DNA from 3 places in the Paenarthrobacter sp. OM7 genome. Region 3 is predicted to be linked to each of the others. Evidence: riboswitches for the same ligand, from Rfam matches in the RefSeq annotation. Region 3 holds a riboswitch; each other region holds the start of a gene.
The links. A riboswitch is a leader RNA that binds a small molecule or an ion and turns the genes downstream of it on or off. The one in region 3 is predicted to bind thiamine pyrophosphate.

Region 1: linked by a shared signal. The riboswitch ahead of thiD (bifunctional hydroxymethylpyrimidine kinase/phosphomethylpyrimidine kinase) and the one ahead of thiO (glycine oxidase ThiO) in region 3 are both predicted to bind thiamine pyrophosphate.
Region 2: linked by a shared signal. The riboswitch ahead of thiC (phosphomethylpyrimidine synthase ThiC) and the one ahead of thiO (glycine oxidase ThiO) in region 3 are both predicted to bind thiamine pyrophosphate.

What each region holds. Positions count from the first base shown of each region.
Region 1 covers NZ_CP123579.1:2,629,215-2,632,485, forward strand. The annotation lists gene rplU (50S ribosomal protein L21) at 1-97, opposite strand, end outside; gene thiD (bifunctional hydroxymethylpyrimidine kinase/phosphomethylpyrimidine kinase) at 474-1,991, opposite strand; TPP riboswitch at 1,982-2,080, opposite strand; gene QEH68_RS12130 (Rne/Rng family ribonuclease) at 2,216-3,271, opposite strand, start outside.
Region 2 covers NZ_CP123579.1:2,714,585-2,717,855, reverse strand. The annotation lists gene QEH68_RS12570 (alpha/beta hydrolase) at 1-192, shown strand, start outside; gene thiC (phosphomethylpyrimidine synthase ThiC) at 175-2,028, opposite strand; TPP riboswitch at 2,024-2,131, opposite strand; gene QEH68_RS12560 (amidohydrolase family protein) at 2,216-3,271, shown strand, end outside.
Region 3 covers NZ_CP123579.1:3,059,257-3,062,527, reverse strand. The annotation lists gene QEH68_RS14090 (ferritin-like fold-containing protein) at 48-716, shown strand; gene thiE (thiamine phosphate synthase) at 760-1,443, opposite strand; TPP riboswitch at 1,471-1,589, shown strand; gene thiO (glycine oxidase ThiO) at 1,585-2,850, shown strand; gene thiS (sulfur carrier protein ThiS) at 2,847-3,083, shown strand; gene QEH68_RS14070 (thiazole synthase) at 3,088-3,271, shown strand, end outside.

The DNA of each region.
Region 1 (3,271 bases), 430 kb from region 3:
TGCTGCCGGCTCCACCGGGGACGCGGTTAAGCGTTACGTAGTCTCCAACGGAAACTTTTTCTTGGCGGCCGCCTGCGCGGACAATCGCGTACACCACTTGGGTACTCACTTCTCTCGACGTTTATAACTAAATTTGCGTGCGGAACCTGGAACCGAAATCAGGCTTGGTTCGCGCTGTGCCTCAACGCCGTGGACTTCTGATCGAAGTCCGCGAGTCATCCCTTGAACAATTCCAAGGGGCATAACCCAAGTGTTGGCGTAAGCACCGAAGATCAAGATTACGCTAGTTTGACCCTCGGCTGCAAATGAGGCCGGGTCCGGAGGCTACCACGTGACTTGCATCACCAGTTGTAACGGACTCTCCCGGCACCGTGCCCATACAGCCTACAGGGTTTGGGGCGATTAACGTGATTTGACCCGCGACGCGCTGGGGCGGTTTGAAACCCGGAGATAAAAAGCCCGAGCAGGAACGGTCAGGCGAACAGCCGGGGTGCGTCAAAGAACGCAGTTTCGTAGCGGCAGGACTGGGCAAAAGCCTCCACCATTGATGCCCGCTCCCCCTCGGAAGCTGCCGCTGCAGCGGCGTCCGTGAAATTGATCGCATTCCTGGTGGCTGCAGCAAACTCTTCATCGGCGTAAGTCCTGAGCCAGTCCGCGTAGGGATGCGCCGCCGGGGATCCCGCCTTCACGAACGACCCATGGAGCCGCTGGCCCACCTCTGCGTAGAGCCAGTAGCACGGCAGGATGGCCGCCAGCACCACGGAGTAGCTGCCGGTGGCCGAGGATGCCAGCAGGTGGTCCACGTAGGACTTCGTGACGGGTCCGGTCACCGAGGATGCCTCTCGGGTGCTGAGCCAGTTCCTGTGCAGTTCCGATTCGACCTCAAGGCACTGCTGTGACGCTTTGGCCCAGAACAGTTGCTCCTCCTCCGTGGGGGCAAGGGCGCCCGCACGCGCCAGGACCCTGGAATACCCGTTGAGGTAGAGGACGTCCTGCGCGAGGTAGTAATTGAACGCAGCCTCCGGGAGCTCGCCCGATTGCAGGCCGTCAATAAAGCTGAGTTTGTAGATTGCCTCGAGCTCCGGAGCAGCTTCCTTCCACAGCGTCGCGGCGAATTGCCCCGGCCTCAGGACCTGATGGTGGTGGAAATGGTGGACCGGCCCGTTTCCCTGGCCTACGTCGAGGCTGTCCGAATGCAGCAGCGCCTGGAGCAACCACGGCTTGACTTCGCGCAGGGAAGCTTCCCAATCGCCGGTGCGGGCCTGGACCGTGGCCAGAGCCGACGACAACGAACAGCCCGTGCCGTGGCTGTTCTTCGTTTCCACGCGGGGTCCGGCTACCTCGATGACGTCCTGCCTCAGGAGGCCGCTGGTGTTAACCAGGGCATCCGGGCATTCCGCCCCTGCCAGGTGTCCGCCCTTCACCAGGACCGTGGTGCCGCACTCAGCAGCCAGTCGCTTGCCCTGGTTCAACGCCGAATCCCAGTCAGCAGCTTCAGGCTCCCCCAACAGCATGGCAAGCTCCGGGAGGTTCGGGGTAATAAGGTCCGCCAACGGCAGCAGAGCGCGCAGGGCCTGCTCGGCAGACCCTCGCAGGAGGCGGTCGCCGCTGGTGGCCACCATCACCGGGTCAAGGACCACGACGCCGGGACGCACCGCCTCAAGCCAGCTGCGGACCTCATCGATCACCGCAGCGTCACCCAGCATGCCGATCTTCACGGCATCGATGGCAATGTCCGTGCTGATGGACTCCAACTGCTGTCGCAGGAACTCCACCGGAGGAACATGGACAGCACTGACGCCCAGCGTGTTTTGGGCAGTCAACGCGGTGATCGCCGCCATGCCGTAGCCGCCCTGCGCAGCAATGCTCTTCAGGTCAGCCTGGATACCGGCACCGCCGGAGGGGTCCGAGCCCGCGATACTCAGTACGCGGGGCGTTTCCCGGCCGCAAACAGCCAGAGGGTACACAGAAGAATACGACGATGACGTCATGGGGACATCCCTTCGCCGGTGCTAACCGGACAGGTTCAACGGGTCTGGATCTCAGCCGGGCCCTATGCCCGGCACCCCGTGTCAATCCCCAGCGTAGCCGGGAAGCAGCACGGCCCGGGAACTGCACTCCGCAGAAGACCGGTTATGACCGCTGTGAGCAGACAGCAAAGGGCCCCGCAGTACCCGCCTGTGGCGGTTACTGCGGGGCCCTTGCGGATCGGGTCCTAGAGCTCCGAAGCGGGAACACCAACCCCAAGGATGATGGGTTCCTCGGACGCTGCCTTCTTGGCAGGCTCCGCCGGTGCTTTGGCCTGGTGTGCAGTTCCACGCGCTGCGGTAGCAGTGACCTCGTGGTGCTCAACGCTGGTCTCGTTGGCTGCACCCTGGGCGCGGCTCGCACTGCGGTTGCGGCGCCCCCGGCGGGACTTCGACGCCGAAGCAGCTTCAGGGTCCTCGTCCACGGGCCCCGCCACGGCGGCTGCCGGTGCAGCGGCTGCCTTGGAAGGAACCACGGTTTCGGGCTTTGCCTCGGGTGCTGCGCCAAGGTGGGAGAACGCTTCGGCCAGGAGATCCAGGCTCATGGCAGGCTTGGCGGCAGGCGGTTCCTCGTGGTGTTCCCCGAAAGGCAAGGCCACTTCTTCGCCGCCGAATCGCAGAACCGGTGTGGACCGTGTGTCACGAACCGATGCTTCCCGGTCTGATTCGGGGTCGGCGTGCTCTCCGGCCTCCGGCTGTGATGCGGCAGGCGCCTGGTGCTGGCCGGCCGCCCGTGCTTGCTCTTCTGCACGGTGAACTTCGTCATCGTGGAGGTGGGCAGCGTGGGCGGCAGCAGCGATCGTCGCCAGCGCAGCGCGGGTTGCCTCTGCTTTGGCCTGCTTGGCAGGATCCTGCGGCTCGGAAGCCGCGGGAGGTGCGGCAGGGGCGGAAGCAGTGCTGTGGACCTGCGCGGGAGCCTCGGCGACAGCCTGTCCCCCGCCCTTGCCACGGCGGCGCTTGCGTTCTGTTCGGGCTGTGGGTTGCTGCGCCTCAGTGTGGGGGCGGTGGTGCTCGGCAGCCACAACGTTGGCGCGACGGTGCTCCACCGGTTCATCGTGGGTGACCACGCCGCGGCCGGCACAGTGCTCGCACTGCTCACCGAAGACCTCAAGGAGGCCGGTACCCATGCGCTTGCGGGTCATCTGGACAAGGCCCAGTGACGTCACTTCAGCCACTTGGTGCTTGGTGCGGTCGCGGCCAAGGCACTCAACCATACGGCGGAGGACGAGGTCGCGGTTGGACTC
Region 2 (3,271 bases), 340 kb from region 3:
GTCCCCACGTTGGTCCTCACGGGTGGCTGGGAACCCCTGTATGAGGAAATTGCCGGTTACCTCCAGGAAACCGGAGCCCTCCGCCGTGTTGCTGCGGGAGGGCACCGGCCCCAGGATTCAGTGGACGGGGATCACATCATCCGATCGTTTGTTGGTGACGTCGGACGGGCCATGTCAGTTCAGGCTTCCTGAGCCGGCCTCAAATGTGTCCGGGCTGCCGGGTACCTGCAGTTCCGGCAAATAGACCTTTCCGCCAGATGCCAGGAATTCCTGGCTCTTTCCGCGCATGCCGCTGTACATTTCCGCAATGGCTGTCTGCGCCTCTTCTGATCCGTATTCGTCACGGATGTCCTGGCTGATGCGCATCGAACAGAACTTGGGGCCGCACATGGAACAGAAATGGGCGGTCTTGGCCGGTTCCGCCGGCAGCGTTTCGTCGTGGAAGGCTTCTGCTGTGACGGGGTCCAGGGAGAGGGCAAACTGGTCACGCCAACGGAACTCGAATCTGGCCTTGGACAAGGCATCGTCCCGCTCGTGGGCCCCGGGATGGCCCTTGGCGAGGTCGGCGGCGTGGGCTGCGATCTTGTACGTGATGACACCGGTCTTGACGTCGTCCTTATTGGGAAGGCCCAAATGTTCCTTGGGGGTCACGTAACACAGCATGGCGGTGCCGTACCTGGCAATCTCGGTGGCGCCGATGGCTGAGGTGATGTGGTCATAACCAGGAGCGACATCCGTGACCAAGGGCCCAAGGGTGTAGAAAGGGGCTCCCTTGCACAGTTCCTGCTGGCGTTCCACATTTTCCCGGACCAGGTGGAACGGCACGTGGCCAGGTCCTTCCACCATCACCTGCACATCGAACTCCCACGCCCGCTGTGTCAGCTCGGCGAGGGTATCCAATTCGGCGAACTGGGCTGCGTCATTGGCATCGGCGGTTGCACCCGGGCGCAGGCCGTCGCCCAGGGAGAAGGCGACGTCGTACTGGGCGAAGATTTCGCAGAGCTCGTCAAAGTGCGTGTAGAGGAAGTTCTCCTGGTGGTGCGCCAGGCACCAACCCGCCATGATCGACCCGCCACGGGAGACAATTCCCGTGACCCGGTTGGCGGTCAACGGCACATAGCGCAGGAGCACGCCGGCGTGGATGGTCATGTAGTCCACGCCCTGCTCACATTGCTCGATCACAGTGTCCCGGAAAATCTCCCACGTCAGCTTGTTCGCCTCGCCGTTGACTTTCTCCAGCGCCTGGTAGATGGGGACCGTCCCGATCGGGACCGGGGAGTTGCGGATGATCCACTCCCGGGTGGTGTGGATGTCGTCCCCAGTGGAGAGATCCATGACGGTATCGGCACCCCATTGAGTGGCCCACTGCAGCTTGTCCACCTCTTCCGCGATGGAGCTCGTCACTGCTGAGTTGCCGATGTTGGCGTTAATTTTCACCAGGAAGGCTTTGCCGATGATCATCGGTTCTGACTCGGGGTGGTTGATGTTGTTCGGAATGATCGCCCGTCCTGCGGCAACTTCGCTGCGGACCAGCTCAACGTCACAGTTTTCCCGCAACGCGACGAACTGCATCTCGGGAGTCACCGTGCCCTGCTTGGCATAGTGCATCTGCGTGACGGTTTTACCTTCGACGGCGCGGCGGGGCACCGGTTGGGTGCCCTTCCACTCTGCTGATGCTTCCCCGCGCCGCACCGCTGACTTGCCGTCGTCCAGCAGGTTTCGCTCCCGTCCGCGGTAAGCCACGGTGTCACCGCGGGCTTCGATCCATGGAGCGCGGAAAGGCTCAAGTCCCACAACGGGATCACTGCCGGGGCCCGCAGTGCGGTACACCTGGAACGCCGGGTTGGCTGTGCCGTTGGGAGACGGTTCCAAGGCGATCTCGGTGACGGGCACCCGGATCCCGTGGTCCGGGTCCTCCAGGTAGGCCAATGAATGGGATGTCAGCGACTGGGTCACAGATTCCGGCGTCCTTGCGCTGGAGCCGGACCGGTTTTGGGCAGGGCTGTGCTGTGTTTTTGTGGTGCTCAAAGGATTACTCACTTCCTTCGCCGGCATTACCCGGACAGGTTCAACGGTCGCAGACTGCATCAGTCCGATCTCAGCCCCTGCAGGGGCCCCCGTGTGGTCGTAGACGAAGCTACCACAGCTCACAACGGGCACCCAGTCACATGAACGAACCAGCGTCCAGGACGCCGCTGCGGACTAGGCTTTTGATATGGCCACCATCATCGAATTCAGCGGATCTGTGCTTGTCTCGGCGGACGAAGAGCGCCAAGGGATGTGGTCTGTTGACGGAGTCCTGACGTTCGAACGCCCCACGGCCACACCGGACCTGGTGTTGGATGGCTGGGTCCTCCCGGGTTTCGTTGATGCCCACTGCCACATCGGTTTGGGTGTGGGTGGCGCCGTTGACGAGCGGACTACCCTTGCGCAGGCCCACGCTGACCTCGACGCCGGGACTCTGCTGATACGGGATGCCGGATCACCAAGTGACACCCGTTGGGTCCAGCAACGTGCGGACGTTCCCCGGTTGATCCGGGCAGGTAGGCACATTGCCCGGAGCCGGCGGTACCTCCGCGGTTTGGGGCATGAAGTCGAACCCGGCCAACTCGTGGAGACCGTCCGGAAGGAAGCGCGGGATGGAGACGGGTGGGTCAAGTTGGTGGGGGACTGGATCGACCGTGGCGTGGGTGACCTCGCTGCCTCTTTCCCCGCCAAAATCGTCAAGGATGCCATCGCTGCCGCCCACGATGAAGGTGCCCGGGTGACGGCCCACTGCTTTGCCGAGGACACAGTGGACGACATGCTAGATGCAGGCATCGACTGCATCGAACATGCCACGGGCCTGCTGCCGCGACACATTCCGCGCTTGGTGGAGCAGTCCGTGCCGATCGTTCCCACCTTGGTCAACATCGCGACTTTCCCGGACATTGCTGCCCAGGCTGCCCCAAAGTTTCCTGACTATGCGGACCACATGGTGCGGCTTTGGGAGCGGCGGCGCGAGCGGGTGTTGGAGGCCTTTGAGTCAGGCGTGGCCATCTATGCGGGCACGGACGCCGGCAGCGTGATCAAGCACGGCAGGATCGCAGACGAAATGAAGGAACTGCACGACGCCGGCCTGCCGCCGGCCGCGGTCCTGGACTCCGCGGCGTGGCGTGCCCGGGAGTGGCTGGGGGCCGAGGGCATCAGCGAAGGGGCGGGTGCCGACGTCGTGTTGTGCTCCGAGGATCCCAGGATCGAGCTGGAAACTGTTTCCAGCCTCAAACACATC
Region 3 (3,271 bases):
GCAATCTCCGCGGGCGGGGTGTGGAGAGCCGGGGATAGTCTTGGATTATGGGCACTTCGACGGACGTCGCACCTTCTGCCGGACAACTCGCCGCGGGACTCCTGGGCGCCATGGCCTACGGCGAGTTGTCGGCTTTCGGCCGGCTTTCGTTCGATTCCCGATACGCCCCCACACTCCATGACCGTTCAGTGCTGGCAAAAATTGCCGTCGGTGCGTACGGAAACTTCGCGCTGCTGAGCGATCGGCTCGCTGAAATGGGCCTCGATCCGGAGGAAGCCATGCTGCCGTTCCAGCGTTCCTTTGACCACTTCCATGAACGCACCAAGCCCGGGGACTGGTTCGAATCCGTGATGAAGGCATACGTCATCGACACCGTTTCCTCGGACTTCTACCGGGCTGTCGCCACTTTCCTCGATGGAACAACGCAGCAGTTCGTGGACCGGGTTGCCTCCCCCGACCAGGCAACCGAGGTACTTCGTGTCCTGCTGCGGCGGGCCTTGGCCGATGACCCACGACTGGCCTCACGGCTGGCGTTGTGGGGCCGCCGGCTGGTGGGGGAAGCGCTGACACAGGCGCAGAGGGTAGGGACTGAGCACCCACAGTTGGGGCCGGCACTAAAAAGTGGTGGCGATGCCCGCGCCGCAATTAAAAGACTGACAGGCGAGCTCGCCGGGCGTCATGCCCGCCGGATGACGGCGCTGGGCCTCACTGCCTAGCGGTATGACCGGGCTTATGCCTGAAAGGCTCCAACGGCCAGGCTCAGGCTGCGTCCAGCGCCTCCAGCAGCGACTTGGCTGCCGTCGTCGGATCCGAAGCCTCGGTGATGGCGCGGACCACGACGATCCGGGTGGCTCCTGCGGCCCGCACCTGCTCTACGTTGCTGAGATCGATCCCTCCGATGGCGAACCATGGCAGATTCACGGCGCCGTCGGTGGTCTCGACTGCACGCTTGCTCGCTTCTGCGGCATATGTGACCAAGTCCAGTCCCACGGCTTCGCGGCCGGGTTTGGTGGGTGTCGCCCAGACGGGTCCTACACAGAAATAGTCCAGGCCCCCCTGTCCCGGTGATGCCGCGATGGCGGCATTCACCTGCTCGGGGGAGTGGGTGGAAAGACCGATCGTGACGGACTCCGGAAGCAATGTCCGGGCCACCTTCAACGGGAGGTCCTTTTGCCCGATGTGGAACACCGGAGCCCCGGAAACACTGGCAACGTCGGCTCGATCGTTGACAGCCCACAGCCGTCCATGACGTTGCGCAACTCCGTGCAGGACCGCCAGCAACTCCAATTCCTCGGCAGCTTCGAGGGTCTTGTCGCGCAGCTGGATGATGTCCACACCGCCCTCGAACGCGGCGTCCACAAAGTCTTCAAAATCGCCTTGCCGTTTCCGCGCATCGGTGCATAGATACAAGCGGGCGGTGGCGAGGGCATCAGTCTGGGTCATGGAACCCAGAGTAGTTCCTCTAAACTGGGCACGTACTGCGGGAGCCGCGACGTTCGTCATATGACTGTCCGGCTGAGAGGGCTTAAGAGCCGACCGCTTGACCTGATCCGGCTAGTACCGGCGTAGGGAAGGAAACGCGCAATGGCAGTTCCCCGCCAAACCCCGCTCCAGGCCGACGTGGCCGTCATTGGCGGCGGCGTCATCGGGCTGGGCATCGCCCGCGAAGCGCGGCGACTTGGCCGCTCCGTGGTGGTGATCGACCCCGCACCGGCTTCGGGGGCTACGTTTGCTGCCGCCGGAATGCTTGCCCCCGTGAGCGAATTTCACTACCAGGAGGAAGATCTCCTGGAGTTGATGCTCGAATCGTCCAGGCTGTGGTCGTCTTTCGCGGCAAGCCTGCCCCGCGGAGGGGAAGACACCGGATACCGCACGACGCCGACACTTGCCGTGGGTGCCGATGCCGCGGACCGCAGGGCACTGGCAGACCTCCGTGCTGTACAGCTTGCTGCGGGCCTGGGGGTCGAGCCGTTGTCCCTGCGCGACGCCCGGGATCGCGAACCCCTCCTCAGTCCCCAAATTTCCAGTGCCTTCGACGTTCCCGCCGACCACCAGGTCGATCCCCGCAAGCTGGCGGCATGCCTGCTCTCGGGACTGGCACGCCACGCGGCCAGCGACTCCACGTGGGTTTCGGGCGCCGACGATGGGTTTGCCGTGACTTCCACGGCGCGCCGCTTGCTCTGGGACGGAGGGCGGGTCTCAGGAGTGGAACTCGAGTCCGGCGCCGCTGTCCACTCCACCGAGACGGTGGTCGCCAACGGACTGGGTGCGGCAGACCTGGAAGGGCTCCCCGACGGGCTTAACCTTTCCCTGCGGCCGGTATATGGCGACATCCTCAGGCTTCGGGTGCCTGAACACCTCCGGCCCCTGCTCACCTCCACCGTCCGCGGGATGGTCCGTGGAGTGCCCGTCTACATCGTGCCCCGGGACGACGGCACTGTAGTCATCGGGGCCACCCAGCGCGAGGACGGACTGTCGGCAGCGTCCAACGCGGTCTCAGCCGGGGGCGTATACCAGTTATTGCGGGACGCCCAGGCCCTGGTCCCCGCAGTGGCGGAACTTGAGCTGCTCGAAGCAACGGCCCGGGCCCGCCCCGGCACTCCGGACAACGCACCGCTGCTTGGACGGGTCGTGGGCCCCCGGGGGGATGTTGATGGTCTGGTGATCGCCACAGGATTCTTCCGGCATGGTGTCCTCCTGACGCCCGCGGCCGCACGGATTGTGGGCGGGCTGATCAACGGCACGTCGGACCCCCGGTGGGCATCATTTTCCCCGGACCGCTTCGCGGCCACTTCATCCACAGCGCGGGCGCTTACGCCGGCACACGCTCCCAGCAAGGAAACAGCATGAACATCAAACTCAACGGATCCGATCACGCCGTGCCGGAGGATGCTTCAGTCAGCACCCTGGTCACGGCCGTCACCGGCCGCGCCCTGGACCACCGCGGACAGGCAGCCGACGGTGGCAAGCTGGGCGTCGCCGTCGCCCGCAATTCCGAGGTGGTGCCACGCAGCCAATGGTCCGCAACGGCGCTCGCCGACGGGGATGAACTCGAACTTGTTACCGCAGTCCAAGGAGGCTGACATCATGACGACAGCAAACACAGAGGTCATTACTGACGCCCTGGTGATCGACGGCGTCCACTTCGGATCCCGCCTGATCATGGGGACGGGAGGTGCCCCGAGCCTGGACGGTCTGGGCGCTGCGCTCCTGGCGTCCGGGACTGAGCTCACCACAGTAGCCATGAGGCGCTACTCACCCGCTGAAACAG